Regions from separate parts of the Pseudoleptotrichia goodfellowii genome, predicted to be linked through region 2. Evidence: riboswitches for the same ligand, from Rfam matches in the RefSeq annotation. Region 2 holds a riboswitch; each other region holds the start of a gene.
What was found. A riboswitch is a leader RNA that binds a small molecule or an ion and turns the genes downstream of it on or off. The one in region 2 is predicted to bind cobalamin.
Positions count from the first base shown of each region.

Region 1: another riboswitch for cobalamin. It lies ahead of FVE72_RS11665 (hypothetical protein); the one in region 2 lies ahead of nikA (nickel ABC transporter substrate-binding protein).
Region 3: another riboswitch for cobalamin. It lies ahead of FVE72_RS08850 (ABC transporter substrate-binding protein); the one in region 2 lies ahead of nikA (nickel ABC transporter substrate-binding protein).

Region 1 covers NZ_AP019822.1:2,179,217-2,189,106, forward strand. Annotated here, with positions in the region: gene FVE72_RS10485 (precorrin-8X methylmutase) at 1-336, opposite strand, end outside; gene FVE72_RS10490 (cobyrinate a,c-diamide synthase) at 400-1,755, opposite strand; gene FVE72_RS10495 (energy-coupling factor ABC transporter ATP-binding protein) at 1,752-2,558, opposite strand; gene FVE72_RS10500 (CbiQ family ECF transporter T component) at 2,551-3,243, opposite strand; gene FVE72_RS10505 (energy-coupling factor ABC transporter substrate-binding protein) at 3,230-3,532, opposite strand; gene FVE72_RS10510 (energy-coupling factor ABC transporter permease) at 3,532-4,110, opposite strand; gene FVE72_RS11665 (hypothetical protein) at 4,085-4,312, opposite strand; cobalamin riboswitch at 4,503-4,683, opposite strand; gene FVE72_RS10515 (sirohydrochlorin cobaltochelatase) at 4,837-5,868, opposite strand; gene FVE72_RS10520 (COG2426 family protein) at 6,020-6,538, opposite strand; gene secY (preprotein translocase subunit SecY) at 6,830-8,128, opposite strand; gene rplO (50S ribosomal protein L15) at 8,172-8,786, opposite strand; gene rpmD (50S ribosomal protein L30) at 8,792-8,971, opposite strand; gene rpsE (30S ribosomal protein S5) at 8,992-9,489, opposite strand; gene rplR (50S ribosomal protein L18) at 9,508-9,870, opposite strand; gene rplF (50S ribosomal protein L6) at 9,884-9,890, opposite strand, start outside.
Region 2 covers NZ_AP019822.1:987,486-997,375, forward strand. Annotated here, with positions in the region: gene FVE72_RS04970 (V-type ATP synthase subunit A) at 1-532, shown strand, start outside; gene FVE72_RS04975 (V-type ATP synthase subunit B) at 525-1,904, shown strand; gene FVE72_RS04980 (V-type ATP synthase subunit D) at 1,907-2,551, shown strand; gene FVE72_RS04985 (Cof-type HAD-IIB family hydrolase) at 2,774-3,586, shown strand; gene FVE72_RS04990 (C69 family dipeptidase) at 3,723-5,150, opposite strand; cobalamin riboswitch at 5,419-5,552, shown strand; gene nikA (nickel ABC transporter substrate-binding protein) at 5,718-6,896, shown strand; gene FVE72_RS11640 (ABC transporter substrate-binding protein) at 6,845-7,348, shown strand; gene FVE72_RS05000 (ABC transporter permease) at 7,361-8,308, shown strand; gene FVE72_RS05005 (ABC transporter permease) at 8,318-9,130, shown strand; gene FVE72_RS05010 (ATP-binding cassette domain-containing protein) at 9,118-9,890, shown strand, end outside.
Region 3 covers NZ_AP019822.1:1,805,558-1,815,447, forward strand. Annotated here, with positions in the region: gene FVE72_RS08835 (ABC transporter ATP-binding protein) at 1-384, opposite strand, end outside; gene FVE72_RS08840 (ABC transporter permease) at 377-1,063, opposite strand; gene FVE72_RS08845 (ABC transporter permease) at 1,195-2,118, opposite strand; gene FVE72_RS08850 (ABC transporter substrate-binding protein) at 2,140-3,705, opposite strand; cobalamin riboswitch at 3,897-4,068, opposite strand; gene FVE72_RS08855 (PTS transporter subunit EIIC) at 4,190-5,749, opposite strand; gene FVE72_RS08860 (class I SAM-dependent methyltransferase) at 6,136-6,966, opposite strand; gene aroC (chorismate synthase) at 7,006-8,109, opposite strand; gene aroA (3-phosphoshikimate 1-carboxyvinyltransferase) at 8,420-9,706, opposite strand; gene aroB (3-dehydroquinate synthase) at 9,729-9,890, opposite strand, start outside.

The DNA.
Region 1 (9,890 bases), 1.1 Mb from region 2:
TCTTTCTTTTGCTTCTCTTGCTACATCCTCATCGTTTACAAGGCAATAAGCCGAAGCTCCGAATTTTCCAAGCCCTATTTTATTTAATCCTGTTACAATCATATTTGTATCACAGTATATTTTACATCCCGATCTTAAAGCTTCCATTGCTGAATTTACAGCATCGTTCTGAAATTCTACAATATCAGCATATTCAAAGTCGGCAGTCGTGTGAATAAGTCTTTTCACGATAGGTTTTTCCTGCTCGCTAAATCTGTCGGCTCTATCCCCCAATTCTTCAGTAATCATTTCAAAACTTCTAACTTCTATGCCTTTCGGATCTTTAATGTATGACATTTTCCAATTTCCTCCTGTAATTTTTTTATTTTATCTAATTCAATTATTTGAATTACTTTTTTATTATAATGTTTCCAATATATATTTGAAAAACTCTATATTTGAATAGAAAGAAATGTGCGGATACCCTGCTAACAGGCTTTTTTTCTTATAACCGCAACTCCAATTTCTTTCGTCATTTTTTTCGATTTTATAAAAATGGTTATGACCCTTAGATTTTTCATTATCTTCAGATATTTCCGAATAATGAAATTCGTGTCCTTTAGTTTTTATTCCGTTTCCGGTTTCTATGTTTATATATCCGAATCTTCCTATATTAAGTCGATTTCTCATAGAAATTTCCGCATCTATCAGTCCGCAGAAATCTCCGCTGTTTCCGTCTGTCAGATTCAGCTTTTTCGTCAGATAAATAAACCCTCCGCATTCTCCGTATATTTTTACTCCCTTTTCAAAGGCTTCCTTTATACTTTCTTTCATAGAAATATTTTCGGATAATTCTTTATAATACAGTTCGGGGTATCCTCCACCTAAATAAACCATATCAATATTTTCGGGCAGTTTTTTATCTTTTACCGGGCTGAATTCTACTATTTCCAATCCTGAAAATCTCATAAGCTCCAAGTTTGATTCATAATAAAAAGAAAATGCTCCGTCTTTCGCCATCGCCACTCTTTTTCCTTTATATCTGTCTTTCAACTCTTTTAACGGCTCAAAATCATCCATACTGCTTTCAGGCTCAAAATCCTCGGCAATTTCCCATATTCTTTTTAAATCAAGATTATTTTCGGCTATCTCTTTAAATAGTGCCTTTTTCTCTGCCAATTCTTCCGATGCATTCATTTCAAAAGCCTGTTTCAGTCCCAAATGTCTGCTTTCGATAGTCAGTTTTTCATTTCTCGGAAGAAATCCCAAACATTCTATTCCCGTAAATCTTTCTACGGCTTCTTTCAGATTCAGATACAACTTTTCTGATGAAACGTTATTCAGTATAACGCCTTTTATTTTAACATTTTTATCAAACATTTTAAAGCCCAAAACTTCCGCTGCAATACTTGTAGAGATACCTTTAGCATTTACAACCAGTATTACAGGGATATCAAGCATTCTCGATACATGAGCCGTACTGAAATTATCCTTTTCATGACCTATTCCGTCATAAAGCCCCATAACTCCTTCAACTACAGCTATATCTTTACCTTTCGCCCCTGTTTCAAATATATGTTTTAAAGTAGCTTCGTCAAACATAAAAGCATCAAGATTACGGGATTTATTCCCTGTAAACACTTCATGATAACTGGGATCGATATAATCAGGTCCTACTTTAAAGGGAGCAACATTTTCAAAAGAGGACATAAGTATACTGCTCAATGTTGTTTTTCCGCTGCCGCTCATTGCTCCCGCTATAAGTATTTTTTTCATAATAAGTTGTTCTCCTCCAAGAATGTATAATAATCATTTACGTCTATATTTTTACTTTTTAAATAACGTGTTATTTTTAAAACTGCGGGAATATTAAGATTCAATTCTTTTAAAAACTTAAAATCTTCAAAAACTTCATCCCGACTTCCCTGTCTTACGATTTTACCTTTATCCAAAACATAAATATAGTCTGCGAAATCATAGGCAAAATCCGTATCATGAGTAGACACGACAAGGGTTTTCCCTGCATCGGCAAAATTATTCAGAATTTCCGATACACTCTTCGTATTTTTGGAATCAAGCCACGCAGTAGGCTCGTCCAAAATAAGCAAATCCGGCTCCATTGCCGTTATTGCAGCTATGGATACTCTTTTTTTCTGTCCGTAACTGAGATGATGACACGGTCTGTCTTTCAAATCGAGTATATTAATTTCTTCCATTGCTTTTGTTATATTTTTTTCTACTTTTTCTTTAGAATAGCCCAGATTTTCAGGTCCGTAAGAAACTTCCTGAAAAACAAGAGGAGCAAATATTTGTATTTCAGGATCTTGAAACACTATTCCCACTTTTTTTCTAAGCTCTTCAAGATTTTTTTTCTTATGTAGTACTTTTTCGCCGTTTAAATATACACTCCCTTTTTGTGCCTGTAAAAGTCCGTTCATTATTGAAAATACAGTAGATTTTCCCGAACCGTTTTCTCCGAGAAAAACTGTTTTTTTACCTTTTTCAATATTAAGAGATATATCCTTTAACGCTTCAGTTTCTTCATCATAAGAAAAAGTTATATTTTCCAATTTAAGCATAATATCTTACCACCAAATATAAATTTATTATTATTACTGATATTGTAAAAACCGCTTCAATTCCGATTTTTTTATATTTTCTCGGAGAAAAAATAAATTCTTTTCCCAGTCTTGATTCTACCGCTTTTATAGAATTGGAATTATAATAATAGGTTTTTCTTAATATAGCGACCACCAGCATCGGGAATGATTTCATACTGTTTTTGAAACTGCTGTAACCCAGTCTTACTTCCTGAGAGTTTTGCAATTTTTCTTTATTGTCGAATAAAAGAAATATATATCTGTAAATGAGCAGGAACATTTCTCTGAATATTTTGGGAAATCTCAATTTTCCGAATATATAATCCAAATCTATTATCGGAGTGGAGCAAATCAGAAAATATACTACAGAAAGTCCTGCAAAAGAACGTAGCAGAAATAACCATATATCAGCTTTTATCAGCAACAAAGAAATCACAGTAGTTAAAATAAATAAAGCCGGAATAAAGTTCAGTTTCAGCAAGTCCGATACTTTTACTTTCACAACGAACAAAAGGAGCAAATTAAATAACACAAGATTAAATACAATAACTCCTTTGTTCTCTGTACAAAGTAAAAATATTAATGTCGTCATTGACAATAAAAACTTTATTCCGGGATTTATATCTTTAATCGGATTCCCGTAAGATATTTTATCTATCAGCATTTTTTCTTTCGCCTTTGAAATAACCTAATACATATCCTATAACTCCTGCACCTATTGCCGCCTGCAATGCAAACAATAAACTTTCAGTTTCACTGGGTAATTCTTCTATTAAACTGCTGGCCCAAGGCTTGTAATCAGGATTAATTTCTCCTATTATTTCTTCTCCTTTATCGTCGGAACCGCCAAAATCGGCTTTCACTGTAAATAGAGGTACTGCACCTATTAACAGTATTATTACAACTAAAATTATATTTTTTTTGAATACATTTTTATCTTTATTTTCAGCCATTATGCTTCCACCTCTTTCGCGTTGTATTTATCAAGTATGTTCATAATTACGTTTGTAAGCAATCCTTCAATAATAGCCAAAGGAACCTGTGTTACCGCAAATACCATTCCGAATCTTATAAATGAAGCCATAACTCCTCCGTCTGCTGAAGGATATGCAAGTGCTAATTGGAAAGATGTAACTACATATGTAGCCAAATCTCCTACAGCTGCTGCTAAAAATATTGCAAGTGTTCTGTTCTTTTTAGCCAGTCCTTTATAAATCAGATAAGACACTATAGGTCCCGCTATTGCCATTGAGAATGTATTTGCTCCCAATGTTGTAAATCCTCCGTGTGCAAGCAATCCTGCCTGAAATATCAATACTATAGTTCCAAGTATTGAAGTTACAAATGGACCGTATAATATAGCCGAAAGTCCCACTCCTGTAGGATGTGACGAACTTCCTGTTACCGAAGGAATTTTTAATGCCGAAAGAATAAATATAAACGCCCCTGCCAACGCAAGTGTCATTTTTTCACGTACACTTCCTTTTGAGACACTTTGAATTTTTTTAATCCCGATAACCCAAAACGGCACACATACGATAAACCATACTACTGCAGACCGCATCTTTTACTGCTGCGTCTTTATTGGATGCCCAAAACGGCACACATACGATAAACCATACTACTACCCATTGTTTAGGTAAAAAACCTTCCATAATGTGCATTGAATAACCGTTTGCAAATAATACAAACATTCCTGTTAAAACAAGAAACAATGATGTTCTCTTTTTCATTTAGACTCTCCTTTTGAAATAAAATTTTGATTAGGTTAAAAAAAAAATCAGCTGAAAGCCGAAATTCAATACACGCCAAAAGCTCTATAATACTGATTATACTACCGTTGTATAACTTTATTATAATAGAACTAAATCGCCGTTGATTTATTTTTATTGATGTATATCAAACTTTCCCTTCCCAGAAAATTTAAATAATAAATATTAGGCAAGTCTCCTGACTAACTTCATCCTACTCGTACCCTTCCCGAAAATATTATTTTCAGTGGTTTTCATGTACTTTCGTCAGTTTCACAGTAGTGGGGGCTGTATCGGATTTCAACCGATTTCCTTATTAAGTTTGTAAAAACACCTAAAACTCTATTAACAGTATACTACTTTTTCAGAATTTGTCAAGGGGTAAATAAAAATTTCTTTTAAAAAGTTTATACCCATTTTGAATATAGTGTTTTAATATTTATTTTTTATAAAATTGCAGATTTTAATAAGTTACAGACTTCATAAACTCCTTTTTATATTTCCTCCTAATCGTCCACTTTTTCAGCTTCGATTATATCTTCATTTTTTTTATTGTTTTCAATAGGTTCTTCAGGTATTACAAAAGCTGCGATAACGTAAGTAAATAAGCCTATTCCCCATCCTAACATCAGTATAACGCATACTATTCTTACGATAGTAGGATCTATATTGAAATATTTTCCAAGTCCTCCGCACACTCCGGCTATTTTTTTATCAGTTCTTGATCTGTATAATCTTTTTGTCATTTTAGGTTCCTCCTCTTTAATAATTAATTCAGTATTATTTTTTTCATTTTTCCCATATACTTCGTCAAGTTTTTCCATAAACATGTCACGAATAAGTTTATATTCTCCCATTCCTCTTAAAACCGGTGTTACTTCATATCCGTTGTTCTGCAGAATTGTTTTCCATGAATCTTCTTCATCAGAAGCCATATCGTTTTTTGCATGATCTCCTGCAACTATCATAAACGGTTTTAACAATATCTTTTTATAATCTGTCTGTTTCAGCTTCTCAATAACATCTTCAATAGTTACTTTTCCTTCCACAGTAGCTACAAAAACATTATTTTTTCCTGCTTTATTATACTCTTCCTGCAATTTTTCATACGTAATATCGGCAGCACTTTCAGAACCGTGTCCCATAAAAATAATTACGTCATTACCTTCAAAATCATTAAATTCAGCATCATTTACTATTCTTTTATAATCTTCTTCCGTTGTCAAAAGAGGTTTTGTTATTTTACCGTATTTATCACTGAGTTTTGAATATTCTATTCCGTTCAGAATATGTAAAGACATTGTTATAATTTCATCGTATCCTTTATCTTTAAGGGCTTTCAGACCTTCTTCCTGATCATATATGTGAATACCCTCTTTTTTTTCGACTATTCTTCTTACTACTCCTGAAGTATAGGCTCTTTCGACTTTTTCACTTCCGTACTTTCTCTCAACTTCTTTCTGAATCGAATCAAGACATTTTTCTCTCGTATCTTTGTGAGATGTTCCGAAACTCGTTACTAATATTCCTTTGCTCATTTTTTATTGAGGTTATCTTAAAGGGCTTTCATATCAAAAGGTTTTTGCCCTCGCATTCCCGTTATATATAATCTTTCCGGCTTTGGTGATTTTTACAACTCGGGAAATTTTTCAAAGACTTCCCCGTCTCCTTTCTCTATAATATTTTTTATTATATCATATTTTTCAAAAATCCGAATACTCCGTACACACCTAAAGTTACTACAGCTGCTGCTAATATTACTCCAAGCAGTATTGTAAAAAAAGATTTTTTCGGATTCAGTTTAAGAAGTGCCGCTATCAATGCCCCTGTCCATGCTCCCGTTCCGGGAAAAGGTACTGCAACAAACAGCATTAATCCCAAAAATTCTTTATTTGCAACACTTTCACTTCTACTTAATGCTCTTTTTTCCAATTTTTCGATAAATTTTACCATTATATTATGCTTTTTCATAAACTCAAATACTTTTACAACAAATAAAAGTATAAAAGGTACAGGAAGCATATTTCCTACAATAGAAGTAATCATATTTGTGTACCACGGTAATCCCTGAGAAAATCCCACAGGAATGCTTCCCCTTAATTCAATTACAGGAAGCATCGATATCAGGAAAATTCCTATTATCTTACCGGCATTCATTCCGAATATTCCTACAATAAAAGCTACTATTGACTGTGCAAGTTTTTTCATTCTTTTAAACTCCTCCTTATTTCAACGGAAACATTGTTATTCTTATATTTAGTTGAGCCCTCAACTCCTTTTCCGACTCCACTTTTTTTATTTCGGGATAAACTCTATCTTCTATTTTATCCAATTTCAGATAATTATATCATGACCCTTTATTTCTTTCAATTATAATTTGCTGTTAAACAATTTTAATTTTTTTGAGAACTTATTATTTTCAAAATTTTACTAATGTTCTGAAAATATATTTTTCTTAAAAATCAAAAAAATGAAGCTCTAAAGCTCCATTTTTTAATTCTATCTATTATTTTTTCCGCTTGTACTTATAAATCCTTTCATTTTCTTAACCGCCAAATAAGAATCAATTTGTTGTATCAATTCTACGGCAACTCCTACAAGGATAAGTAAACTTGTTCCTCCGAGTAATACCGGTATATGCAGAAAATATCCGAACCATATATTAGGGAATATCCCTAATATTGCCAGAAACAGTGCACTTCCGAAAGTTACTCTTGTAACTACTTTTTCCAAATAATCGGCAGTTTCTTTCCCTGCTCTTACCGTAGGTATTGTCCCACCGCTTTGTTTCAAATCTTCTGATACTTTTTCAGGATCGAAAGCGATAGTCAATGTATAGAAAAATGAAAATACTATAATTAAAAAGGCAAATAAAAGTAAGTATAAAACTCCCGTTTGTGAAAACTGTTTTTGCCAGAATGCATTAGCTTTAAGCATTTGTACTATAAACGGCGGTGCCGCCATCAATACTGATGCAAAGATTATTGGCATAACTCCTGCAGTGTTTATTTTCAAAGGTAAATATGTTCTTCTACCTACTGCACTTTGTCCTCCTCCGAAACCTAAACTTCCTTTTCCTGCATACTGTATAGGTATTCTTCTTTCAGCCAGTTGTATATCCACCATTAGAGCTATTATAACTACAAATAATATTATTGATAATCCGAAAAATATAAAGTTTATATTACTTGATACCATTTGTTGAATAACTTGAGGCAAGTTTACAACAATTCCAAGAAAGATAAGCATTGACGATCCGTTACCTATTCCTCTTATGGAAATTCTTTCAGAAATCCACATTAAGAACGCAGTTCCTCCTGTCATCAAAGCCATTGTACTTATAATAAATTTCGGTCCCGGCTCAACAACCAGTCCGGGCTGATTTATAAGTGTTATAGCAATTCCGAATGATTGCGCTATTGCCAATATTATTGTTACGTATCTTGTCCATTGAGTAATTTTATCTCTTTCTTTTCCCCCTTCTTTCTGCATTTCATCTATTTTAGGGAAAATTACTCCTAAAAGTTGAAATACTATCGAAGAGTTAATGTAAGGGATGATTCCCAACGAGAAAATAGACGCTCTCTGAACCGCTCCTCCTGAAAACAGATTTAAAAATCCTGCTATGGCATTATTCTGAAAATTTTTGAATGCTGCCATATTAATTCCGGGAACGGCAATATGAACACCTATTCTCGCTATTGCGAACATTACTAATGTAAAAGCTACTCTTTTCTTTAATTCGGGTATTTTGAAGATAGACTGTATTCTATTTACTATTGCTTCAGTTAAAGTCAATTCTACCACTCCTCATATATGAAGAAAAAGCAAGATTAAAATCTTACTTATTCTCATCTTCTTTTTTATTATTTCCCGCTTTTGCAGAGTACGACTTAACTTCCAATACTTCTACACTTCCTCCGGCTTTTTCTATTAATTCTTTAGCTGATTCGGAAATTTTATGAGCTTTTACAGTTAATTTTTTATTAACTTCAGCATTTCCTATTATTTTCAAAATACTTGAAAAATCTTTTTCTTTAACATAAGATTCAACATTTTCAAGTAAATATTGTTTTACAGCTTTTTTACCTTTTGTTTCTCTTAATGCAGCATCAGAATATTTAGTGATGAATTTAGGATTTTTGATTATTCCGTTTTCTACTAATGTTTCCAAGCTTACTACATCTCCGTCGTTGAATTTTTCAACAATATCAAATAATGAAATTACTATTGTATCTTTTTTGAATGCCGAATTTGAGAATCCTCTTTTAGGAATTCTTCTGATAATAGGCATTTGTCCACCTTCAAATACAGGTGATACATATGTTCCCGATCTTTGTTTTTGCCCGTTATGTCCTTTTCCTGCTGTTTTTCCCCAACCGGACCCGTGACCTCTACCTATTCTTCTTCTTTCTCTTTTTGATCCTTCGGCAGGTCTTAACTCATTAAGATTCATTTATTCTAAACCTCCTCTACTTTAAGTAAATAAGAAACTAATTTAATTTTTCCTTCTATATCTGCTGTCTTGTTATGAACTACACTTTGACTTATCTTTCTTAATCCAAGTGATTTAACAGTATCAATATGATTAGGTTTTCTTCCATTAATTCCTTTAATAAGTGTTACTTTTACTTTAGACATTAATTTTACCTCCTAACCTATTATCCTAAAATTTCTTCAACCGATTTTCCTCTAAGTCTTGCCACTTCTTCAACCGATCTCAATTGTTTTAATCCGTCCAATGTTGCTCTTGCAACGTTATCTTTATTTTTTGATCCTCTGATTTTTGTAAGTACGTCTGTAACTCCTGCCAATTCCAATAATTCCCTTGTTGCAGAACCGGCGATAACTCCCGTACCTTTTGAAGCAGGTTTCAATAATACACTTGTGGCATTATATTTACCTAATTGCTCATGAGGTAATGTTCCACCTTTTAAAGATACTGTTATCATATTTTTCTTAGCATTAGCTATAGCTTTTCTTATAGCTTCAGGTACACCGTTAGCTTTTCCCAACCCTATACCTACTTTTCCTTTTTCATCTCCGATTGCCGCCAATACTGAGAAAGATATTCTTCTTCCTCCTTTAACGGTTTTGGAAACTCTGCTTATTCTTAAAAGACTTTCTTTATATTCACTAGCTTTTACTTCTCTGGCCAAAGTAAATCCTCCTTTTCTCTAGAATTTTAATCCTGCTTCTCTTGCAGCATCTGCAAGTGCTTTTACTCTTCCTGTGTAAACATATCCGCTTCTATCGAATACTACAGTATCTATTCCTTTTTCCAATGCTTTTTTTGCTATTGCTTCTCCGATTTTTTTAGCAGCTTCCACATTTGAACCGTTTTCAGTTTTTGCTCCTTTTTCAATAGTAGATGCTGAAACTAATGTTTTTCCGGCTTGATCATCGATTATTTGAACAAATATGTTTTTCAAGCTTCTATACACAGAAAGTCTAGGTCTTTCAGCAGTTCCAACGATTTTACTTCTTATACTTTTATGTTTTTTCTGTCTTAATTTATTTCTATCAAGTTTTTTAATCACTAAAATCTACCTCCTATCCT
Region 2 (9,890 bases):
TGATGCGAACCTTGCTTACAGAAGACACTTCCCGGCTATTAACTGGTTAAATTCATATTCACTGTATCAGACAAAAGTAGACGGATGGATGGATAAAAATATAGGACCTGAATTTTCCCAAAACAGACAAAGAGCAATGGCACTGTTACAGGAAGAATCAAGTTTACAGGAAATAGTAAGACTGGTAGGTAGAGATACTTTATCGGAAAAAGATCAGTTAAAACTTGAAGTAGCAAAATCTATAAGAGAAGATTATTTGCAACAGAATGCCTTTATGGAATCGGATACTTATACTTCATTGGCAAAACAGGACAAAATGTTGGCTCTTGTGTTGAAATTTTACGATGAAGGACTGAGAGGACTTGATTCGAGAGTTTATTTAAAAGAAGTTTCCGAAATGCCTGTAAGAGAAAAAATAGCGAGAGCAAAATATCTCCCTGAAGAAGAATTGAACAAAATAGATGATATTTCCGAAGAAATAACAAAAGAAATCGACAACCTTATAAGTGAGGGAGGTATATCTAATGCTTAAAGAATATAAAACAATTACCGAAATAGTCGGTCCTTTGATGATAGTTGAAGGAGTCGAAGGTGTAAAATATGAAGAACTTGTGGAAATCGAAACTCAAACGGGAGAACTTAGACGTGGAAGAGTATTGGAAGTAAACGGCGACAAAGCTATGGTTCAGTTGTTTGAAAGTTCTGCAGGGATAAACTTGAAAGATACAAAAGTCAGATTTTTAGGAAAACCTTTATCATTGGGGGTCTCTGAAGATATGATAGGAAGAATATTTGATGGATTGGGAAGACCGAAAGACAACGGTCCGAAAATCATACCCGAAAAAAGTTTGGATATAAACGGAGTGGCGATAAATCCTGTTGCGAGAGATTATCCGTCGGAATTTATTCAAACCGGAGTTTCTTCCATTGACGGATTGAATACGTTGGTTAGAGGACAAAAATTGCCTATATTTTCAGGATCAGGACTTCCTCATGCGGAACTTGCAGCACAGATAGCAAGACAAGCGAGAGTTTTAGGATCGGGATCAAAATTTGCGGTAGTTTTCGGAGCTATAGGAATTACTTTTGAGGAAGCTCAGTTCTTTATTGATGATTTTACTAAAACAGGTGCGATAGACAGAGCTGTATTGTTTATGAACCTTGCAGATGACCCTGCAATAGAAAGGATAGCAACTCCGAGAATGGCTCTTACATGTGCTGAATATCTTGCTTTTGAAAAAGGAATGCATGTACTTGTAATTCTTACGGACTTGACTAACTACTGTGAAGCACTTCGTGAAGTGTCTGCAGCTAGAAAAGAAGTGCCGGGAAGACGTGGATATCCGGGATACCTTTATACAGATTTGTCTACGATTTATGAAAGAGCGGGAAAAATAAAAGGAAAAGAAGGATCAATAACTCAGATACCTATACTTACAATGCCTGAAGATGATAAAACTCATCCGATTCCTGATTTGACAGGATATATAACAGAAGGACAGATAATATTGTCGAGAGATTTGTATAAACAGAATCTGATGCCGCCTGTGGATGTTTTGCCGTCGCTTTCGAGATTGAAAGATAAAGGGATAGGAAAAAATAAAACGAGAGAAGACCATGCCGATACAATGAACCAGTTGTTTGCTGCTTATGCCACAGGAAAAGAAGCGAAAGAATTGGCTGTAATATTGGGAGAATCTGCATTGTCCGATACGGATAAAGCATTTGTAAAATTTACGACTGCTTTTGAAGATCAGTATGTAGCTCAAGGTTTTGAAAAAAACAGAACGATAGAAGAAACGTTGAATTTAGGATGGGAACTGTTAAAAATATTGCCTAGAACAGAGTTGAAAAGAATCAGGGATGAATATTTGGAAAAATATTTACCTTCAGGAGATGAATAATTATGGCAAAATTAAATATAAATCCTACCCGAATGGAGCTGACAAAGCTTAAAATAAGGCTGAAAACTGCAGTCAGAGGGCATAAACTTCTCAAAGACAAGCAGGACGAACTGATGAGACAGTTTATAGACATGATAAAAATGAATAAAAAACTTCGTGAAGAAGTCGAAGGGAAAATACAGGATTCATTCAAGGATTTCTTACTTGCAAGAGGAGTAATGTCCGATGAAATGCTTGAAAATGCTATTATTTATTCAAATGAGGAAATAGGAGTGGAAATTAAGAAAAAAAATATAATGAGTGTCCACGTGCCTCAAATGAATTTTATAAAAAATAGTGAAGGAAAGTCTGCTTCTATATATCCTTACGGATATGCTCAGACATCAGCCGATTTGGATGATGCTATTGACGGATTAAGTAAAGTAATGGATAAGTTGCTCGAATTGGCTGAAGTGGAAAAGGCATGTCAGCTTATGGCAGATGAAGTCGAAAAGACAAGACGCCGTGTAAATGCGTTGGAATACATGACAATACCGCAACTTCAGGAAACAATAAGATTTATCCAGATGAAACTTGACGAAAATGAGCGTGGAAGTATCACAAGACTTATGAAAGTCAAAGATATGATGGCTAAGAAAGAAGCATAAAATTAATAATTTTGTATAAAAAGTAATTTTAATTAAATCGATTATTCTGTCGATTATAACCGATAAAATTATAAAGAAATAATTTTTGTCGATTATAGTCGACAGTTTTTGTAAAAAGTACTTTTTTATCGAGTATAAATGTATTGAATTATACTTTTTCTTTTAAAAAGTAAAATCATATGATATACTGAACTGAAATAATAAAAAAGAGGAGTAAATCTTATGATTAAATTAATAGCTTTGGATATGGACGGAACATTGTTAAATAACAATAAACATATTGTGGAAGCACAGAAAAAAGCAATAAAAAGGGCAGCTCAGGAAGGAATAAAAATTGTATTATGCACGGGACGTCCTTTATTCGGAGTAGAACCACTGTATAAAGAACTTGATTTTGATGAGGAAGAATATGTAATTCTGAATAACGGCTGTGAAATAAGAGAAACTAAAAACTGGAGTCTGGTTGATTCTCACACTTTAACGAAAGAAGAAATTATTGATCTATATAATTTCGGTAAAGGATATAATTTTGATTTTACTTTATTTGATGAGAAACATTATTTTTGTGTAGGAAAGCCTAACGAATATACTGTACGTGACGGAAATTTCGTGTATGTTCCTATTACGGAAATTGATTTGGAAGAAGCAGTAAGCGGAAAATATACTATATTTAAAGGTATGTATGTGGGAGATCCCGAAGAAGTTGACAGATTTCAGAAAAATATCCCTGAAAACATGAAAAAATTATATGAATTTGTCAGAAGTCAGGTAAGTATTTTGGAAGCAATGCCTTTAGGAGTGAATAAAGGAACAGCCTTAAAAGATTTTGCCAATCGTTTGGGAATTGATAAAAGTGAAGTTATGGCTTTAGGTGATGGAAATAATGACATAGAAATGCTTGAATATGCAGGTTTCGGAATAGCAATGGCAAACGGAACAGAAGCTGCAAAAAAAGCTGCAAAATTTATTACTGATACAAATGAAAATGATGGTGTCGCAAAAGCAATTTACAAATATGTATTTAATGAGAATTAATTCAAATGATATTTTTTATTTTAAAATACTCCCGCTAACACAGTAAAAACTGTAAATAACGGGAGTATTATTATATAAGGAAAGAAAATTTGCTTTTTATATATTCACAAGAATCTTTTATGGATTCTTTTGAATTTTATTTACTTTTCAATAATTTTTCTTGAGATTTTACCATATTAAAAGCTTCTTTTCCATTTTTCAATGCAAGTTCAGTTGCAAATTTTTGAGCTTCTTTAGGTGACATTTTAGCAATTTTTTTATCTATTTGGGCTTGTTCAGCAATTTTTTTATTTTCATAACTTTTGATTTTGCTTAAAAAGTCATTTTGTGATTTAGAGTCCGATTTATCAAGAATATCGTTTACATTATCAGCTACCCAGTAAAAAGAATTTTCGTTATATTTTGTGTCGGCATTGTGGTAAGAACTGTCTGTAGCAGTTATATTTCCATAGTAAGGAACATAAGGAGAAAATTTAGGAGCTGCCATAGTCAGCCACATAACTCCACCGATTTCATTAGGAAGAGTTCCTTTTATTTGGAAAATATGAGATTCCATAGTGTTAATGTTGCCTATAGGATATTTGTATCCTTCTTTTCCTTTGTCGGCTTTGGAAAGTTCAGGCTTGTATCCTAAACCTTCAAAACGATTTCTCAATGTTTTCATAACATCCTGTAAGGATATTTTTTTATTTGTTGATTGTAAAAAATCATATCTTTCATCGTTATAAGTAATTTTTGAATCAGGATTTAATGATAATATTCCTGAAAACTGTCTGGAACGGTCTCTATCCTCAAAAGGTGGAGCATAAGATTTTGTCAAATGGATTTTGCCGTTTTCAGCTATATATGTTCCTGCTTTTTTAGCAACATTTTCAATATCTTCAGAAGCGACAACATTTTTTTTGTCATTCAAATCTACAGTTCCCAAGAAAAAAGTGTTAGGGAAAACCGAAAATTTGTCATCAGGATATTTTATGGCAACAAACTGATGACCTGAATAAATTTCTATATACCAAAGCTCATTTTTGTCGGCAATTACCAAAGTATTTCCTTCAGCAGCACCTTGTGTTTTAATAATTTGTGCCAAGTGCATAACACCTTCTCTTGCAGTTTTTACATAAGGTAATACAACTGAAGTGAGAGCCGATTCTGCAAGACCGTTTTCAACATAAGGATCTATTTTCTGTATTTTTTCATTAGCTTTAGCAGATACTGTAGCATCAACTATAACTCCGTATTCATTGAAGCCTGCTTCGTCAAATATTCCGTCTTTTGGAGTAACATCAGGAAGGGCAGTATATTTGAAACTTTCTGCCGGTAATTTATAGATAAATCCGTTACTTTCATCTTTAAATACATCTCCTGATTTATTTTTCTTTCTTTCGTGAACTACGAATGTTTTATTATGGTCAGGTTCCAAATCCTCATTTCTTCCGAATATAAAGCTACCGTCAGTTGTCAGATTTTTACCGACGATAATTCCTGTACATGCAAAAATGTAAACTGAAATTTGTGTCATTAAGACAATTAAAATAAGAAAAAATAATGTTTTTTTAGTTTTCATCTTTTCATCTCCTGTCATTTATTTGATATTATTTTTCTAATTAAAGTATAATTTGAAAAAAAAATTAGTAAGGAAAATTTTCCTTTATTTTTTTGTATATCCGATAATTTTGTGAAAAACTTTTAAATTTTGTCTATTTTTTCAAGATTTTGTTTCATCTGTATTTCCTTTTTTATTTGAGCTTAATATATGTTCAAACTATTGAAAAAAGAAAAAATAATGATATAATTCCCTAAATTAAAATTATTATTTTGCAATAAATAAAAATTAAGCTTGATATTATTATGACTGATTTGAAAAAATCGAGAGGTAGAGAAGCAGGTGGAATTCCTGGACTGTCCCGCAACCGTGAAAAAATATTTTATTTTAAGTCGGATAACTATCCATAATAAATTTTCATTAAATTGACTGCGGTAGACGGTTAAATGGAATTTCAAAAGCTCTTAAGTTATAAGTGTTTTTTAGAACCGTTTGTTTATTCTGTCAAACAGTTCTTTTTTTATGAAAAAGTATAATTTTTAAGGAAGTAAAATAATAAAAAATAAAAACAAAAAGGAGAAAAACTTAATGAAAAAATTTTTGAAACAGATCGGTATTTTACTGATGACGGAAATAATCTTAGGTTGTCAATCAAAGCCTAACAGCGATTCCAAAGAAGGACAGAAAGCAAATAAAGAAAATAAAGTTACACTTGCGTTTAATCAGGATCCTGTAGGAAATCTGAATCCGCATGAATATTTGCCGAGTCAGTTTATCACTCAGGATATGGTGTATGACGGACTGGTTTCATACGGAGAAAACGGAGAAATTAAGCCTATGTTGGCAGAATCATGGACAATTTCCGAAGACGGAAAAACTTATACTTTTAAATTAAGACCTAATGTTAAGTTTTCAGACGGTTCGGCTTTTGATGCCAAAAATGTTGTAAAAAACTTTGATACAATTTTTTCTAAAGAAAATAAATCTAAGCATTCATGGTTTGCATTTACTAATCATTTAAAATCATACAGAGCGGTAGATGATCTGACTTTTGAAATAGTGTTGGACACACCTTATACTGCGACTTTATATGATTTAGCAATGATAAGACCTATTCGTTTCCTTGGAGATGCAGGATTTCCTGAAGGCGGAGATACTATGAAAGGTATAAAAGCTCCTATAGGAACAGGTGCATGGGTATTGAAAGAACATAAAAACAATGAATATGCAGTTTTCGTGAGAAATGAATATTACTGGGGAGAAAAACCTGCAGCTTCGGAAATAATTATAAAAAATATTCCTGACAGTGAAACATTGGCATTGCAATTTGAATCGGGAGATATTGATTTGATTTACGGAAACGGACTTATCAGTCTTGACAGATTCAATTCTTACAGACAGGATAACGGAAAATACACTACTGCTACATCAAACCCTATGTCTACAAGAATGTTGCTTATGAATACAACAAGCTCTATATTGGGAGATCTTAATGTAAGAAAAGCGTTAAATCACGCAGTGGATAAAGAAAGTATTGCAAAAAATATATTTGACGGTATAGAAAAACCTGCAGATACTATTTTTGCTCCTAATGTTCCTCATACAAATGTAAAATTGGAAAAATATGGATATGATTTAGCAAAAGCTGAAGCAATGCTGGATAAAGCAGGATGGAAAAAAGGAGCTGACGGTATCAGAGAGAAAAACGGTAAAAAATGGTACTTTCATTCCCTTATATTTCTTCAAAAGTTACTGATAAAAGTATAGGAGAGTATATTCAGGGAGAATGGAAAAAAATCGGTATACAGGTTGAATTAAAAGCTATGGAAGAAAAAGCTTACTGGCAAAATGCGACTGCAAAAAATTACGATATAATGTCCGATTTCTCTTGGGGAGCACCTTGGGATCCTCATGCGTTCCTGACTGCAATGGCTGATAATTCGGCAAGTAATACAAATCCTGATTACGCAGCACAATTAGGATTACCGATGAAAGCACAATTGGATAAAACAATAAAAGCGTTGCTGGTAGAGCCTAACGAACAAAAATTAAATGAAATGTATACATATGTATTGACTACTTTACATGAACAGGCAGTATACATTCCTATAAGTTATCAGGCTATGTTGAGTGTTTACAGAACAGGAGAACTTGAAGGAGTTAAATTTATGCCTGAGGAAAACAGAATTCCTGCATGGTCAGTGAAAAAGGTAAAATAATCTTATTGTAAAATAAAAGGACGATTTTATGATAAAAAAATAATATCATTATTTTCAATTTTTGCGGTAATTTCTCTGATAACGTTTTTTCTTGTGAAATTATCGCCGGGAGATCCCGTTGAAAATTATCTGAGAGCTTCTCACGTGAGTATAACTGCAGAAACACTGGCATCTACGAGAAAAGCATTAGGTCTTGATAAACCCGTCCCGGTTCAGTATATGAACTGGGTGGGAAATCTGTTGAAAGGTGATTTCGGAGTATCTTATTCAAAAAAAGTTCCCGTTATCGACTTGGTAAGCGAAGCAATAGTTCCGACTTTTCAGTTGGGATTATTTTCGTTTTTGATATTGCTTTTGACAGCTCCGATATTGGGTATTATAAGTGCGGTAAATAAAAACAGTTTTATCGATTATATTGTACAGGCATTATCATATACAGGAGTATCGGTTCCGACATTTTGGCTCGGATATATATTGATTATAATATTTGCAGTTTCATTGAAAATCCTTCCTGTTTCGGGAAGAGGAGGACTCGAAAATCTTATATTGCCGTGTATAACCCTTGTAACACCGCTAGTAGCACAAACAACATTTTTAATAAGAAAAAGTATACTCGAACAAATGGAAAAACCTCATGTGGAAAATGCAGTTATTAGGGGAGTTTCAAGAAAAAAAGTAATTATAAATCATTTGCTCAGAAATGCGGCAATTCCTATTGTAACGGTTTTAAGCTCGAATATCATGTTTTTGTTGACAGGAAGTGTATTAATCGAGGAAATTTTTTCATGGCCCGGGATAGGAAAATTGTTTGCAACGGCAGTAAGAACCGGAGATTTTCCGCTTATTCAAATAATGCTGCTTTTCTTCGGAGTAATGTCGGTAATTGTAAACGAGATTACTCAAATTATGATAAAATATATAGATCCGAAATTAAGATTAAAAGAAAAAACGGGAATGTAAAGGAGTATTATGAAAAAAAGTAAATTATTTTATTTTTCGTGCACATTATTGGTAATATTGATTTTTATAGCAATTTTTGCTCCGCTGATAGCACCTTATGATCCTTTATATACCGATATTTCTCAGAAGTTGCAGCTTCCGAGTAAAATTCATATTTTAGGAACGGATCACATGGGAAGGGATGTTTTTTCAAGGTTGGTTTACGGAACAAGACTTTCGCTCACAATATCAGGAATTATAACAGTTTTGACTTTGTGTGTAAGTTTTCCTGTAGGAATCGCAGCAGGCTGGTTCGGTGGTGCGTGGGATAAATTGTTTTTGTGGTTTATCAATGTATTAATGGCATTTCCGAGTTTTCTTCTTTCGATGGCACTTGTAGGGATTTTGGGTCAGGGAGTAGGAAATATTATAATTGCTGTAACAGTAATTGAATGGATTTACTATGCGAGAATTTTGAGAAATATGGTTTTGAGCATTAAGCAGCAGGAATATGTTCAGGCGGCACGTGCTATAGGAGCACCGTCTTTCTATATAATAAGAAAGCATATTTTGCCTTTTGTTTTCAAGCCTATTTTGATAGCTGCTCTGATGAATATCAGAAATATCATTTTGATGATTTCGAGATTTTCTTTTTTAGGAATAGGAGTACAGCCCAATATTGCCGAATGGGGAATGATGTTAAACGATGCAAAACCTTATTTCAGAAGAATACCGGGACTCGTACTGTATCCGGGAATGGCTATATTTATTACGGTTCTTGCTTTTAATCTGTTAGGCGAAACTTTTGACGGAAAAGGAATAAAAAAATTATGGAAAGATTAATTATAAATTCTTTAAAAACTGAAATTGATAAAACCGAAATTTTAAAAGGGATTTCATTTAAGCTGAATAAAGGGGAAACGCTTATTATTATCGGAGAAAGCGGTTCGGGAAAAACTATGCTTTCGAGACTTTTAATAGGAATGAAACCTGAAAATGCGATTATTAGAGGAAATATATATTTTGATGATAAAGATCTGCTTTCAATGATAGAAAAAGAAAGAAGTAATTACAGAGGAAAAAGAATTGCTTATATCGCACAGAATCCCATGGCTATATTTAATGATTTTCAGAGTATTGAATCTCATGCAGTAGAGCTTTTTCAAAGTCAGCTGAATTTTTCAAAAAAAGAATGTCAAGAGAAAATGATTTCAGGAATGAAAGAGTTGAATCTTCCCAATTCGGAAGAAATAATGAAAAAATATTCTTTTCAGTTAAGCGGAGGAATGCTTCAAAGAGTAATGTTTGCAATGATGATGCAACTGCAGCCCGAACTTTTAATAGCTGATGAGCCTACTTCTGCTCTTGACTATTACAATAGTGAAAAAGTAGCTGAAATGCTTAAAAAATTTCAGTCAAAGAATACAGCACTTATAGTTATTACTCACGATTATGATCTTGCGGAAAAATTAGGCGGAAAAGTAATGATTATGAGAAACGGAGAAATAGTGGAAGAAGGAATTACTTCCGAAATGCTTAAAAATCCTGAAAGTAATTACGGTAAAGAACTGTTACTAAGAAAAACTCACACGAGATATAAAAA
Region 3 (9,890 bases), 820 kb from region 2:
TTTTGATATTTTTTCTTTAAATATTAAAGTTTCCGTTATCTGATCACATATTTTCCTGTAAGGATTGAGAATATTCATAGAATCCTGTAAAATCATATTTATTTTTTCCGAAGTAAATTTTCTCATATTTTTTCTGTCAAATTTAAGCAAATCTGTTTTTCCTTTGTATAAAATCTCTCCTGTTATTTCAAAATTATTTTTAGGAAGAAGTCCTGTTAAAGACAACATCAACACACTTTTTCCCGTTCCCGAATCTCCGATAACTCCAAGCCTTTCCCCTTTTTTCAAAGTAAAAGAAATATTGTCCAGAATTTTATTATTTTTATTTTCGTTTACAGTGCTTACAACGAGATTTTTCACTTCCAAAATTATATTATCAGTCATATATAGTCCCCTGTTTTATATTATTTATTTCTCTATCGTCAAACAGCCTGTTGGATACAAATGCTATAAGAAATATCCCTAAAGACGGCCATAACAGCATCATCGGATAATCAAAAAGATATATTCTGTATTGATACAGCATCGTTCCCCAATCGGGATTATTTATATCCGATCCGAGGCCTATAAAAGTAAGCGAGGCATATTGCAGTGAAATCCCGCTCATATTGTTTCCCAGGGAAGTAAATACGGGTTTTACTATATTCGGTAAAATATGCCTGAAAATTATTCTGCCGTTTCCTGCACCGAGCATTCTTGAAGCGACAACAAATTCTTTTTTCTTTATTTCCTGAACAAGCTTTTTCGTCTGATTGTAATATCCTCCTATACTTCCTATACCTATGGAAAGCCCCGCATTTAAAGGGGTCAGACCGAACTGAGAAGTTATTACAAGAGCCAGAATAAAAGTCGGTATTATCATAAATAAATCTATTAGAAAATCGGGAATTACATTTAACGGGGAATCGGTGTATCCTGTTATCATTCCCGCAAAAATCCCCGTTACAAATGAAAATGACGAAGCAATGACGATAACTTCAAGAGTTCTCATTCCTCCTTTTAATAAAAGAGAGTAAATATCCCTTCCGAGAAAATCAGTTCCTAAAATATGTTTTCCCGACATTTTCAGAAATTTTTCGTTTAAATTGATAATACCTGTATCATATACAGGAAATAAACGGAAAATTATAATAATTAAAATTAAAGCAGATAAATATACAATATATTTTTTAGAAATTTTTTTCAAAATATACCTCATTCTTTTATATCCAAATATTTCAATATAATATTAAAAAATATTTTTACCGCAATCATCCAGATAACTACTATTAATATATACGATTGAATCACATTATAATCACGATATTTTATACTTTCTACGAGAAATGTACTTATTCCGGGAATTATAAATATAACTTCAAGAACAGCCGTTCCGCCTATCACCCACGAAAACTCCGATATTACAGCCGATATAAGTCCGTAAATTACCGGTCTTGCAGCATGTCTGAATAAAACATATTTCTCTGAAAATCCTCTGCTTATTGCAGCAAGTATATATGTTTTCGTCATCTGTTCCCTAAAATGTATTCTCACTATTCTCGAAAATTTTCCCATAAGATAAAGAGATATTATAAATATCGAAAGAAAGAAATTCGACAAATCTTTATTAAAGAAAAATGTTGTCAGCTTCCATTTTATCGAGAAGAAATATATTATGATTATCGCCAATATAAATGACGGTACTGTTTGCGACATCAAAGACAATCCTTTTGTAAATCTGTCAAAAAATCCGTTTCTTTTCAAACTTGAAAAATAACCTAAAAAAAATGATAAAAAAGCCGAAATCAAAACTCCGCCTAATCCTATTCCCAATGAATAAGGCAGTCTTGCAAGCATTTCGATTTTTATATCATTTTTTGTTATAAGGGAAGTTCCCCAATTAAATTTTATGAAATTTCCTATCCATTTCAAATACTGCTCAACAAGGGGTCTGTCGAGTCCCCATTCAGCCCTGAGATTTTTAAGATTTTCAGCAGTTACGGGAACTCCTGTAGATCTCAAATAAGTTTCTTCAGGGGATGAAGGAAGCAGTCTTATAAAGAAAAACACAATAATCGATATTACGAATAATAAACATAATATTTTGACTGTTTCTTTCAATAATTGAGTATACTTCATACTGCTTCCTCCCTGTTATATCTATTTAACCGTTAAATCAGCTCTTACTATATAATAATCCGCTCCCCAGACTTCATAATCCTTAACTTTATCAGACAATCCCACATACCATATCGGATCTACAAGGAAAAGAACAGGTCTGTCTTTTTTCAATATATTCTGTGCTTCCACAGCCAATTTTATCATTTCCTGCTGATCTCCTGTAGCATCTAATTTTTTCATAACATCTTCAAATTCTTTTGAAGCATATCCTGTGTAATTGTTACTTGCTTTAGGTCTGAAAAATTGATTTAAAGAGAATGTAGGCACTCCTGTAGATGCAGTATGTTGTGCATATAGCATTATATCAAATTTTTTACTTGCTCCCACTTCTCCTATATTTTCGGAAATTTCAGTTTTTGCATCAATTCCCATTTTTTTCAACTGTGAACTCATAACTTGCATAAGAGTTACCAAATCAGGTCTTTGAGGATAAGTTACCAATGTAAGGGAAAGAGGTTTTCCGTCTTTTTCTCTTATTCCCTGAGCATTAAGTTTCCATCCTGCTTCGTCCAACAAACTTGCAGCTTTATTTACATCACTTGACACATCCGCTTTTCCTGCGAAAGGGAAATATCCCGCAAAGAATCCTGTAGGTTTTTTACCTCCGTGCAAAGAAGCTATAAGTTCATCTCTGTTTATAGCCAAATCCAATGCTTCTCTCACTTTTACATCACTTAACGCTTTATTTGTCATGTTTACAAAAGCGAAGTACTGATATCCTACTTCCATCGGTTTCAATATATGCCCTGATTTTTGAAGAGATTCTGCAAATTCCGAAGGAATCGACACTGCAATATCAAGTTCGTTACTTTCAAATGCCAATTTTAAAGCATTAGGGTCTTTAAATTCTTTTACTGTTACATTCGGTCTTTTTTCCGCATCAGGGAAATATTTGTTAGGTACTAATTTTACTTCCGTATTCGGAGTAAGACTTTCTACAGCAAAAGGTCCTGTAAATATAAATTCACCTTTATCATTTACTTTGTAAATAACATTAGTCCATTCAGCCAAAACAGCTTTCATAATTTTTGTAGGTTTTTCGGATTTTATATTAACCGTAAATTCGTCAACAGGACTAAATTTCAATGCTCCTGCAGTTCCTCTTGCTATTGCATTTTTTTCGTTTGTTCTGTTTAACCCCTCAGAAACAGCTTTTGCATCAACTTTTGTTCCGTCTGAAAATAAAATATCATTTTTTAATTTTACTTCCCATTCATTGTCACTTTTTTGACTGATAGACTCTACAAGACGAGTATCAAGTTCACCTTTTTTATTTACAAAATAAAGGTTTTCCGATATTCCGTGAGATGTCAACGCCCATCCGGTACCTCCGTCTCCCGGATCCAGTCCTGACACAACATATCCCTGTCCGACATTTACAGTCTTAACTGTTTTAGGCTCTGAAGCTCCTTTTTTATCGCCCTCGTCTTTTCCTTTAGAACATGATATAAAAACAAGCAAAACTGCCATCATCATTAAAAGTATTTTGTTCATTTTCAATTTTAAACTCGGAGCATTTGCTCCCGAATAATTTTCCTTTTTCATTATTCCTCCTAAAATTATTTTATATTAATCCGAAAAAATCGGCTATAAGAGCCGATTCAATATACAAATATTTCATATCAAAATAAAAATCTTTAAAAGACATCCCCTAAAAATACCTATGACTTCTTTCAAAAGTTCTTTTATTCTGAATTATAATAATTTCAGTATATTGAATTTCTCCTTCCAAAAAATTCGAATATATAATTCAGGCAAGTCTTCTGACTAACTTCATCCTACTCACACCCTTCCCGAAATTTATTTCAGTGGATATTTGCTTTCGTCCGTTTCACAGCAGTGGCGGCTGTATCGGATTTTAACCGATTTCCTTATTAAGTAAAAAACACCTGAACCTTTGAATTATATTATACATTAATATTTTCTTTTGTCAATAGAAAAAACGGGAGTTTTTCTATGACTCCCGTATTCTCAATATTTATATTCTTTTTATTAATTTTACAAATATAAAACTCTATCTTAAAATTTCCTACTCTCCTGTCAAACTTCCTTTGTTTAGTTTTTTAAATCTTGAGAAGAAGAATGTTAAACCAAATGCTAATCCAAATGCAGCCAGTGAAGCGATCCAAAACGACCCTCTATTTTTGGATATTGACAAAAATGCTAAAGCTAGTCCTCCTACACCTATTCCTGCCGCTAAAACATTAAAAGCAGTACATATTACAGCTCCTACTGCAGAACCTATTAATGATGCATAAAAAGGATACATATATTTTAAGTTAGCACCAAACATTGCAGGTTCTGTAATTCCAAACCATGCCGAAACAGTCGCAGATAATGAAACAGATTCCTGTTTTTTATCTTTTTTATATAGAAAATAAGTTGCAAGTACAGCTCCTGATTGAGCTATATTTGATATAGCTATTAACGGCCATATAAATGTTCCACCCTGTGTACCTGACAATTGCAAATCCACAGCTATAAATGTATGATGCAATCCTGTTATTACTAAAGGTGCGTAAGTTGTTCCAAATATCAATGCTCCTATATATCTTAATCCCGGTGTTTTAAACAAGAATTGGAATAAATTTGTTAACCATTCTCCTAATGTTCTTGCTGCAGGTCCTATAAATAATATTGTTAAAAATCCTGTTATTACTAAAGTAGCAAAAGGAACCCAAACTAATTTTAATACTTCAGGAGTTCTTTTATCAATAAATTTTTGAATATAACACATTGCTATTCCTGCAAACATTGCAGGTAAAACTTGTGCCTGATATCCTATCATCATTATTTTGGCAAACCCTAAATTCAATATATATTTTCCTGCCTCAATTCCGAAAGGATCTTTTCCCATAGGATTTTGAGCATCTTTAAATAAATGAGCATATTTTGCAGAACCGTTAATTATAATATCTTTTAAATGTACTCCTGCATCCGACAATTCTCTACTTGAAGAAATATTTCCGTAAACATAAGCATTTAACATAACTCCTGCTACCAACATAAGTCCTAATACAATTCCCAAAGCTTCATTTCCTTTGAATTTTTTAACTGTAGACCATGTTACCAATACAGGCAACATACCAAATACTGATCCTCCTATCCAATCAGTATAAAGCTTTAAATTAGCTGCTAAAGGATAAATATCCACTAAAGATTTTCCACCTAAAGATTTCATACCTTGAGATAAAAAGTTTCCAAATCCAAGCATTAACCCTCCTGCAACTAACGCAGGTATTAACGGAACGAATATTTCAGCCAAATGTGCAACCATTCTTTGTAAGAAAGGCTGTTTAGTCATTGCAGCTTTCTTAACATCTTCTTTAGATCCCGATTCAATTCCCGACACCCCGATAAAATCTTTATAGAAGTTTCCTACATCGTTTCCGATAATAACTTGAAACTGACCGGCATTTGTAAATGTTCCTTTTACAGAATCCAATTTCTGAATATCCTTAGGACTTGCTTTTGCATCATCTGCCAACGCAAATCTCAATCTTGTCGCACAGTGAGTTACACTTACTACATTCTCCTTCCCTCCGACGAGCTTTAGCAGCTCTTTCGCCTCATCTTTATAACTTTTCATAAAGTCCTCCTTCAATAAAATTATTTATAAGTAAATTTTTTTAGTACCTAATTCATACATCTTTCAAATAATAATTTTTGTTTATTTTTTAAAATCTGTTTTTATAACATTTCCAAATTACATTGTATATACTATTTTTCAAGTAAAACTACATGATTATTCTTCATAAAAATTATATTTAAACAATTTAATCATTATTTTAATTTTATAAATTTATATAACTTTCAACAATGATACTATAAGGTATTATAAAGGAAATGTCAAGCTTTTTTTCTTGCATTTACAATGATACTTTATTTTTCAACTTTTATTTACTTAGTCCAATATAAGAGCATTGAATTAAACTCATACTCATATACATATTTCCCGTCTTCATATTTATAATATTAAAGCAGAATATCCTTTACTTCCGAATACAGTTTTTCTTCTTCCTCAGTTTTATTTTTACTGAACAAATCAAGTGGCAGAGTTTTATAATCTATCCTTACACTTTCATGTTTTAAAATACTTTCAATACTGTCAAATGTATATTTTCTTTTATTTTTGATAACAATTTGGTTTACATCTACTCCTTTGGAATACAAAATCATAGTCAGGTAAATATAGTCATTTTCACGCCAATCCATAGGCAAATTCAATTTTTCTTCAAACAAATTATTATATTTAGGCTCTACACCTGTTGCCATTCCTATCATAGTAATTTTTTTAGATTTTTTGTTAATTTCTTCAAGAACTTTATCCAAATCATACATTCTATAAAAACAGTTATATCCGAATATCAGATCGTAACTGTCAATATTCGCTTCTTCAACTTTCTTATTAATATATTTTATATTATTAATATTTTTCAAATCTGCAACAGTTTTTATATAATCAAGATTATCTGAAGAAAGATCAAGACAGGTCATCTCACGTGATAATCCGGCAAGATCAAAAGTATAGTTTCCCCAACCGGGACCTATTTCCAAAGTTGTTTCTATTTTAAAATCTTTTAAAATTTCAAGGACTTTTTCTCTTATTTTTCCTGAATAATCATCAATATTCTCTTCAAATTTTTCAACATTAAAGCCCTCATTTTCAATATGACGACCTACATGCCGTTTCCAGAATTTCTTTTCTTCATCATCGTTGTCTATCCTTATATCCTGTCTTTTTATTTTATCCAGAGCTTTTCTCCAGTCGTTTATTGCATAACCTAAATCTACTTTAGGATTCATTCTTTACCTTCACTACTCCTTTTTACGAATTTTTATTTTTTATCTAAATATTCTGTTTTTTTTCGACTCCAGCAACTGGTCCAGCATCACTATCGCAGTAACCGCTTCAAGTACAACAACAGCTCTCGGTACAATAGCCGGATCATGTCTTCCCGTTACTTCAAGAAAGTCGTCTTTTTCAGTTTCAAGATTTACGGTCTTCTGTTTTCTTCCTATTGAAGCGGGAGGCTTTATTGCGACTTTAAAGTCTATCGGCATACCGTTCGTTATTCCGCCGATTAAACCGCCGTTATTGTTCGTATAAGATTTCACTTCACCTTTTTCATTATAATACATTTCATCATTTGCTTCACAGCCTGTCATTTTTGCTATGGCGAATCCTGCACCGAATTCTATCCCTTTTACAGCAGGCACTGAAAACATCATTCTTGCCAGTTCGCTTTCCATACTTTCAAAAAAAGGATTTCCAATTCCCGGCTTCATTCCTGTTACTGTTATTTCGACTGTTCCTCCTACGGAATCTCTATTTTCCTTAGCTTTTAATATAGTTTCTTCCATTTTCGGAATAATTTCTTCATTTAATACAGGCAATATCATCTTTCTCCATTTATCAATATTTTCCTGTGTAATATCAATTTCTTTAAAATCTCTGTCTTGTATATCTTTTATAGATTTTATATGTGCTGCTACCAATATCCCTTTTTCTCTAAGCAACTGTTTTGCTATGGCACCTGCAAATACTAACGGAGCTGTTATTCTTCCCGAGAAATGTCCACTTCCTCTTATATCGTTGAATCCGTTATATCTGTTCATACCCGACCAGTCGGCATGTCCCGGTCTGGGCTTTTTAGCTATCTCACTGTAATCTTTTGACCTCTGATCTGCATTTCTTATAATCATCGCAAGAGGTGTGCCTGTCGTTTTCCCGTTTAAAAATCCGCTCAATATTTCAAATTCGTCTTTTTCTGCTCTCGGAGTGGCGAATTCTGATCTTCCCGGAGCCCGTCTTTTCATTTCCTCACGAATAAAATCCAAATCAATTTCCGTTCCTGCAGGTATTCCGTCAATATTTATTCCCAGTGCTGTTCCGTGAGATTCTCCGAATATTGAAATACAATAGTTTTTTCCGAAATTTGCTCCCATTTTTGGTTTCCTTTCAATATATTTAATCTTTATGAGAGCTCATTGCCGCCCTCATACTCCTGCTACCCGCGTTCTCCGCTTCTTCGTCGACTCCGAAAATGCGGGAGCTTATTTTTCCCGACATTAAAATTTTACTTTGAGAAATACGAAACGAAACGTTATAAAAACAACTGTTCGAGCGTAGCGAGTTTGTTGTTTTTATAGTGGAGTGAGTAATTTTGAGTTAGTAAAATTTTAGTCGGATAATTTTTGCTACTTTTTTGTAAAAAAGTAGATGAAAATTTTTATAGAATATTTTTTGCTGCATTTTTTAAAAAGTAGATATTTCCCCTCCCATTTTCTCGAAATCTTCCCAAAAATGAGGATAAGATTTTTTAACACTTTCTGCTCCTTCGATAACTATTTCCTTTTCACATCTAGTCGAAGCAATAGCGAGACTCATTGCGATTCTATGGTCATTCCATGAGTTTACCGTAACTCCGCCTTTGAAGCCGTCAACTCCCTGAATGACAAGACTGTCGCCTATTTCTTCTATTTTTGCTCCCAATTTATTCAGTTCCGTTTTAATCGAAGTTATTCTGTCCGACTCTTTTATTCTAAGCCTTTCAGCATTAATAATTCTCGTTTCTCCTTTGCTCAATGCACCTAACACGGTCAAAATTGGAGCAATATCAGGGCATTGTGAAACATCGATTACTGTACCATGGGTCTTTGAAGGTTTCACAATGATATAATCATCATATATTTCAATGTTTGCAACCATTCTTTGAACAATTTCGATTATTTCTCTGTCGCTCTGCAGTGAGTCTTTATTTACATGTAAACATTTAATTTTGTTATCTCTATTACTTGAAATTATTCCCGCCACAATCCAAAACGCCACTTGGGAATAATCGCCCTCAACTGTATAATCAAAGGGATTATATTTCTGCTTCCCTTTAATATCGAAAGTTTTATACCCGTTATTTATTATTTCGATTCCTGCAAGTTTTAATATTTCCAACGTCAAGTCAATATATCCTTTGGATTCAAGATTTTTGTTTATTACAATTTCCGAGTTTCCTTCCAATAATGGCAAAGCATAAAGTAAGCCTGTTATAAACTGTGAACTTATATTCCCGTCAATTTCATAAATTCCTGATTGAAGTTTTCCTTTTATTTCCAACGGCAGTTTTCCTTTTTCGGTTTTATAAAAAATCTTTTGTTTATCGAATATTTTATAATAAGTATCAAGCGGTCTGTCTACAAGTTTCCCTTTCCCGTCAAAAATAAGTTCATTTTCTTTTGTAAGTCCTACAGGTATTAAAAATCTTATTGTTGAGCCTGACTCATTACATTGAATATACTTATTTTCAGTAATGATATTTCCGCTGTTTCCGATTATTTCCAAACAGTTTTCTCCCCGAGTAATTTTCGCACCCCAGTTTTCCATAATATCTGTTGTTGTCGTGATATCTACGGAAAATTTCAAGTTGTCAATTTTGGATTTTCCTCCCGATGCCAATGCTGCAGCTATTACTGCTCTGTGAGAATAGCTTTTTGACGGCGGTATTTCTATTGTCCCGTTCAATATTCCCGGTTTAACTTTTACTTTCATAAAAAATCCCTTTCCGAAGAAATCATTCAAAAATTTCTTCCTCATTCATCTTTATTATTTGGACATTTCCTATATCTTTAAGAAAAATAAAATTTATTCCTCCGTCAACACTTTTTTTATCCCTTTTCATTATTTCGGTTATTTTCTCTTTATCATATTCAATATTTGTCGGTAAATTTAATAC